DNA from 2 places in the Paraburkholderia sp. FW306-2-2C-D06C genome. Region 2 is predicted to be linked to the other one. Evidence: riboswitches for the same ligand, from Rfam matches in the RefSeq annotation. Region 2 holds a riboswitch; the other holds the start of a gene.
The links. A riboswitch is a leader RNA that binds a small molecule or an ion and turns the genes downstream of it on or off. The one in region 2 is predicted to bind thiamine pyrophosphate.
Positions count from the first base shown of each region.

Region 1: it holds a riboswitch for thiamine pyrophosphate, as region 2 does, so the genes downstream of both, AC3WLT_RS13320 (FAD-dependent oxidoreductase) here and thiC (phosphomethylpyrimidine synthase ThiC) in region 2, are expected to answer to the same signal.

Region 1 covers NZ_JBYSWU010000014.1:59,218-62,421, forward strand. Annotated here, with positions in the region: gene AC3WLT_RS13315 (ABC transporter ATP-binding protein/permease) at 1-767, opposite strand, end outside; TPP riboswitch at 1,234-1,358, shown strand; gene AC3WLT_RS13320 (FAD-dependent oxidoreductase) at 1,582-2,712, shown strand; gene thiS (sulfur carrier protein ThiS) at 2,782-2,979, shown strand; gene AC3WLT_RS13330 (thiazole synthase) at 3,017-3,204, shown strand, end outside.
Region 2 covers NZ_JBYSWU010000013.1:741-3,944, forward strand. Annotated here, with positions in the region: gene AC3WLT_RS12165 (GreA/GreB family elongation factor) at 476-886, shown strand; TPP riboswitch at 1,077-1,195, shown strand; gene thiC (phosphomethylpyrimidine synthase ThiC) at 1,440-3,204, shown strand, end outside.

The DNA of each region.
Region 1 (3,204 bases), on a different contig from region 2:
GTCTTCTCGGTTTCCATGCCGTTGTAGAAAGCGATCTGCTCGGCGTTTTCACGCAGACGGATCAGGCCGAAGCGGAAATCCGCCTCGACCTTCTGCGCCTGGTAATTGATCGACACGAGCGGATGGCCGACCTTCTGGATGATCAGCGAACCGGCCACCGCGTAGAGCGCCGCGGCCCACACCATGTAGCCCGGAATCTGAATCGGCATGCCGCCGAGCGAGACGGTCAGCGCGCCGGCCAGCGACCACAGGATCGTGATGAACGACACCAGCGTGACGACGGTGGACAGCAGATCGAGCGTCAGCGTCAGCGTGCTGGTGGCGAACGATTGCAGGTCGTCGCTGATCCGCTGGTCGGGGTTGTCGGCAAGACGGTCGCGTTCGATCCGGTAGAAGGCGCTGTCATGCAGCCATTCGTTCAGATAGCGCGTGGTCAGCCACTGGCGCCAGCGGAAGCCGAGCATCTGGCGCAGATAGCGGCCGTACACCGCGAGGATGATGAAGCCGAACGCGAGCCCCGAAAACACCATCAGCAGGTGCGGGAAATCGTGCACGTTCTTGGTTTGCAGCGCGTTGTAGAAGTCGGCGCTCCAGCGATTCAGGCGCACGTTGATCCACACGACGAGCAGATTCATCACGATGATTGCGACGAGCAGCCCCCACGCCGTTTTTCGTTCTTCGGAGACCCAGTAAGGCTTGATCAGGCTCCAGGCGGAGACTTTTTCGTCCGGCGGCAGCGCGGGGCTGGCAGAGGTATTCATTGTCATGAGCATCCTGATGGTAGTGCTGGCCCATTGCGGGCTGGCCCATCTCAGGCCGGCCCATGTGGAGCGGACCCGTATCGGGCTGACCCACGGCGGGTTTGCGGTGCATGCCCGGGCGTCGTGCTCGACGAACGCACGCCCGGGTGAGCGTTCGATTCTGGCTCGACCCCCTTAAGCGGAAATTAATTTCCGCCTTGGGGAGCCGCCTCGATGCCGCCTTCGCGCGGCCGACCAGGCAACTGATTGAGCTGCCATCTGAGCGGCCGACAGCGGCTGGCTGACCGCCTGACTGAGCGGTCTGCCAGGGCGTGCCGCCGACGCCAGGCTCCTGCGGCATCCGATCCCGGCATTGTGCCAGAGCGGCGTGTGCGGTCGTATTGATGAATCGATAGATGGTGCCGAATCAACCGCGGGCGATCGCACGTCCCGCTGGTTTGCGGGCGCTGCGCCTTTTATGGTCTAATGACCTTCGACGAAACAGGGGTGCTTCGCGCACGAGTTGCATGGATGTCCATGCAGCGGCGGCGAGGCTGAGAGAGACCCTTTGCACCCGATCCGGGTAATACCGGCGCGGGAAGTTTCCGGAAGCAGCCAGTCTTCCATTCCCCGCCGGGCGGCGTCCGTCATTGAGACGCGCGTGTTGTCCGGCCGGCCTTACCCGCCGGTTTCGTCCTGGGTACGTGCGCTTGTTGCCGTACGGAAAGGACTCGATGACCGCCTATTCTTCAGACATGAGTTTTGCTCTTCGCCACGCTGCTGTCTGCGTGCCGTTCTGCTTTAGCCTTGCTTGCCGTCGCTGTAATCGGGAGTGCGCACGATGAACCGTCCTGCACAACCCGACTTCGCGGTACTCGGCGGCGGCCTGTGCGGGCGCCTCGTTGCGTGGCGCCTGGCCGGCGAGGGGCATCGCGTGGCGCTCTATGAGCGTGGCGACGCCACCGGTTCGCAGGCCGCCGCGTGGGTCGCCGCTGCGATGCTCGCGCCGCTTGCCGAGGCCGCCAGCGCCGAGTCGCTGATTACGCGGCTCGGCGCGAGTTCGCTCGAAACCTGGCCGCGCGTGCTGGCCGAGTTGCCCGAACCAGTTTTTTTCCAGCGCAACGGCACGCTGGTCGTATGGCATCACGCCGACCGCACCGAAGCGCCCCTGTTCGAACGCCGGGTGCGCGCGAATGCGCCCGCCGAGCTGCTCGACGGCGGCTTCGTGACGCTCGCCGGCGCACAGGTCGGCGCCGCTGAACCGGCGTTGGCGGGCCGCTTCAATCAGGGCTGGCTGCTGCCGCGCGAGGGGCAGCTGGATAACCGTCAGGTGTTGTCCGCGTTGGCAGCGGGTCTCGCCGGGCGCGGCGTCGAAACGCACTGGAACACGCCCGTCGACGATCATGCGCTGCCGCCCGCGCGCGTCACGATCGATTGCCGCGGTCTCGGCGCGAAGGCGGTTCTGCCCACATTGCGCGGCATTCGCGGTGAAGTCGCGCGCGTGCATGCGCCCGGTATCAACCTGACGCGGCCGGTGCGCCTGCTGCATCCGCGCTATCCGCTCTATATCGCGCCGAAGCAGGACGATCTCTACGTGATCGGCGCGACCGAGGTGGAAGGCGAGGACATGTCGCCGGTCAGCGTGCGCTCGGCGCTCGAACTGCTGAGCGCGGCATTTTCCGTGCATCCCGGCTTCGGCGAGGCACGCATCCTCGAACTGAATTCGCAGTGCCGCCCGACTTTGCCGGACCACCGTCCGGCCTTGCTGTGGGACGGCGCGCAGACCTTGCGCGTGAACGGCCTGTACCGGCACGGCTACATGATCGTGCCCGAAGTCGCCGACGAAGCGGTGCGCTTCGCCGCGGCGCTGCTCGACGGCCGCATCGGCGATGCCGAGGCCTTCGCCGACTGGCAACGCGCGGCGCGCTGGAGCGAGCTGTTTCAACTGGATTCCACGCGGGAGCCAGCATGAGCGTTGCGTGTTTTCTTGCACGCGCACGCGAGACCGCTGCCGCCATCGATTGAACCGTAATCGCACACCATGGACATTCATATCAACCAGAAGCCGTTGTCGCTGCCCGAAGGCGCGACCGTCGCCGATGCGCTCGCCGCGTACGGCGCGCGTCCGCCGTTCGCGGTCGCGCTGAACGGCGATTTCGTCGCGCGCACCCAGCATGTGGCGCGCGCGCTGCAGCCCGGCGACAAGCTCGATGTCGTGCAACCCGTGGCAGGCGGCTGAGCGCCGCCGCGCATGGCCGGAGACAAGGATTATGCAAATGACCTCCCCCCAGTCCGCCGACGCGCTCACGCTGTACGGCGAAACCTTCGCGAGCCGCGTGCTGCTCGGCACCTCGCGCTATCCGTCGCTGCAATCGCTGTCCGATTCGATCGACGCCGCGCACCCCGGCATGGTGACCGTCGCGCTGCGCCGGCAGATGAACGAGGGCGGCGCCGAAGCCGGCTT
Region 2 (3,204 bases):
CGCCCCAAGGGTCGCCCAGCGCCACCGGACAGCGACCTCTCGCCTACCAACGGGATAACGGCACGGGCCGCAACGCCCTTGAACCCATCGCAGCGAAAAACCCTCCGCCGCGCCACCCGCGCCCGGCATCGAATAAAGAGGCGTCCCGCCCGTGCTAACATTCACCTTTCGATCGCGCCGTTTTCGCCTACATCCGGCGCTCATCCGAACCTCCCTCTTTATCTGCCGGCTATTCCGATGCGTTTTCCGATCTACCGTGCCTTCACCCGCTTGCGCCCCCGCCGCGCAACCGGTTGCGCACGCGCGAACGTATCGCCGCAGCGCGCCGGCCAGCCGACCCGAACGCTCCCGCTTCTCGCCGCCCGGCGCCCGATCTGAACGCTGCGCCCCTTCGCCGGAGCCACGTCGCCGGGCTCCGGGCCGATCTCATCCGCACGCTGTCCCCTTACATGCAGATCGAATTGGAGAACCCGTCATGAAAAAGACCAAAACCTGTTACCTGACCGAACTCGACGTCGCCCGTCTTGAAAAGCACGCCGCCGCACCCGGCGCCGACGCCAGGTTGCACGACATGCTCGGCGACGTGCTGGAACGCGCCGTCATCGTCGAGTCACGCGACATTCCGGCGAACGTCGTCACGATGAATTCGCAAGCCACGCTAGTCGACGAAACCAGCGGCGAGCACATGACCTGGACGGTCGTCTACCCGCCCGACGCGGACTTCGCGCATGGCCGCCTGAACGTGTTTTCACCGGCCGGCCTCGCCTTGCTCGGCGCCAAACGCGGCGATCGCATCCGCTTCACGCCGCCAAGCGGCACGGAAAAAGTGCTGAAGCTCGAAAAGATTCTGTTTCAGCCCGAAGCCGCCGACGATTTCACACGGTAAATCAATCAACCCGCGTCAACCAACCCGCGCGAACCCGAACGCGCTTTAGCGGCGCGCCGCTCTGTTGCACCGCATCATGTCTGACGACCCAATCAACTTAAGAATAGTGCACGGCTGAGCGGCGTTATATCCGCCATCCAAAATTTCTAGACGGGTTGCCAAGCAGCGTCCGGCCGGTGTATTGTGTGCGCTGCTAACGCGGGGGTCCTGCGTCGCACGGAGGTTGGAGGTCCGTGCTGCGTGGGTGAGAAATACCCTTTGAACCTGATCTGGATAATGCCAGCGCAGGGAAGCGTACGGAGTTCGCACCCAAGTCTACTGTTTCATCTCTCGCGAATTCCGACGACATTCATCTCGTCTCCTGCTTAGCGGCCCCACATTGTTTTGTATGGGACCAGAGTAAGACGCTAAAGCACCAACTCTGGTCGACCGCAACGAATTGCATGGGACCAGAGTAAGACGCTAAAGCGTCAACTCTGGTCGACCGCAACGAATTGCATGGGACCAGAGTAAGACGCTAAAGCGTCAACTCTGGTCGACACAGGAGATATGCATGAACGCCAATCCGAAGTTCCTTTCCGCCGACGCCCACGTCGATGCCGCCGCTGTCGCCCCGCTGCCAAATTCCCGCAAGGTCTACGTGACCGGCTCGCGACTCGATATCCGCGTGCCGATGCGCGAAATCTCCCAGGCCGATACGCCGGATAGCTTCGGCGGCGAGCAGAATCCGCCGGTCTTCGTCTACGACACGTCGGGCCCCTACTCGGATCCGGACGCGAAGATCGACATCCGCGCGGGTCTGCCGGCGCTGCGTCAGCGCTGGATCGAAGAACGCGGCGACACTGAAGCCCTCGATGGCCTCACGAGCCAGTACGGCCGCGAACGCGCCGCCGATCCGGCCACCGCCGAACTGCGCTTCCAGGGCTTGCACCGCACGCCGCGCCGCGCCGTCGCCGGCAAGAACGTCTCGCAGATGCACCACGCGAGGAAAGGCATCATCACGCCGGAAATGGAATACATCGCGATTCGCGAGAATCAGCAGCGCGCCGCGTATCTGGAAAGCCTGCGTACGAGCGGTCCGAACGGCGAAAAACTCGCGGCGATGATGGGCCGTCAGCATCCGGGCCAGGCGTTCGGCGCAAGCGCGTTCGGTCCGAACGGCCTCACGGAAATCACGCCGGAATTCGTGCGTGAAGAAGTGGCCCGCGGCCGCGCGATCATCCCGAACAACATCAACCACCCGGAAAGCGAGCCGATGATCATCGGCCGCAACTTCCTCGTGAAGGTGAATGCGAACATCGGCAACTCGGCGGTGACGTCGTCGATCGGCGAAGAAGTCGACAAGATGACGTGGGCGATCCGCTGGGGCGGCGACACGGTGATGGATCTGTCCACCGGCAAGCACATCCACGAAACGCGCGAGTGGATCATCCGCAATTCACCGGTGCCGATCGGCACGGTGCCGATCTATCAGGCGCTGGAAAAGGTCAACGGCAAGGCGGAAGACCTGACGTGGGAAATCTTCCGCGACACGCTGATCGAACAGGCCGAACAAGGCGTCGACTACTTCACGATCCACGCGGGCGTGCGTCTGCAATACGTGCCGCTGACCGCGAAGCGCATGACCGGCATCGTCTCGCGCGGCGGCTCGATCATGGCGAAGTGGTGTCTCGCGCATCACAAGGAAAGCTTCCTGTACGAGCACTTCGAAGACATCTGCGAAATCATGAAGGCGTATGACGTGGCCTTTTCGCTGGGCGACGGCCTGCGTCCCGGCTCGATCTACGATGCGAACGATGAAGCGCAACTCGGCGAGTTGAAGACGCTCGGCGAACTCACGCAGATCGCATGGAAGCACGACGTGCAGACGATGATCGAAGGCCCGGGCCACGTGCCGATGCAACTGATCAAGGAAAACATGGACCTGCAGCTGGAATGGTGCGACGAAGCGCCGTTCTATACGCTGGGACCGCTGACCACCGATATCGCCCCCGGTTACGACCACATCACGTCGGGCATTGGCGCGGCGATGATCGGCTGGTTCGGCACGGCCATGCTCTGCTACGTCACGCCGAAGGAGCACCTCGGCTTGCCGAACAAGGACGACGTGAAGACCGGCATCATCACCTACAAGCTCGCCGCGCATGCGGCCGACCTGGCGAAGGGCCATCCGGGCGCGCAGGTGCGTGACAATGCGCTCTCGAAGGCGCGTTTCGAATTCCGTTGGGAAGACCAGTTCAACCTCGGTCTCGATCCGGACAAGGCACGCGAATTCCACGACGAAACGCTGCCGAAGGATTCGGCCAAGGTCGCGCACT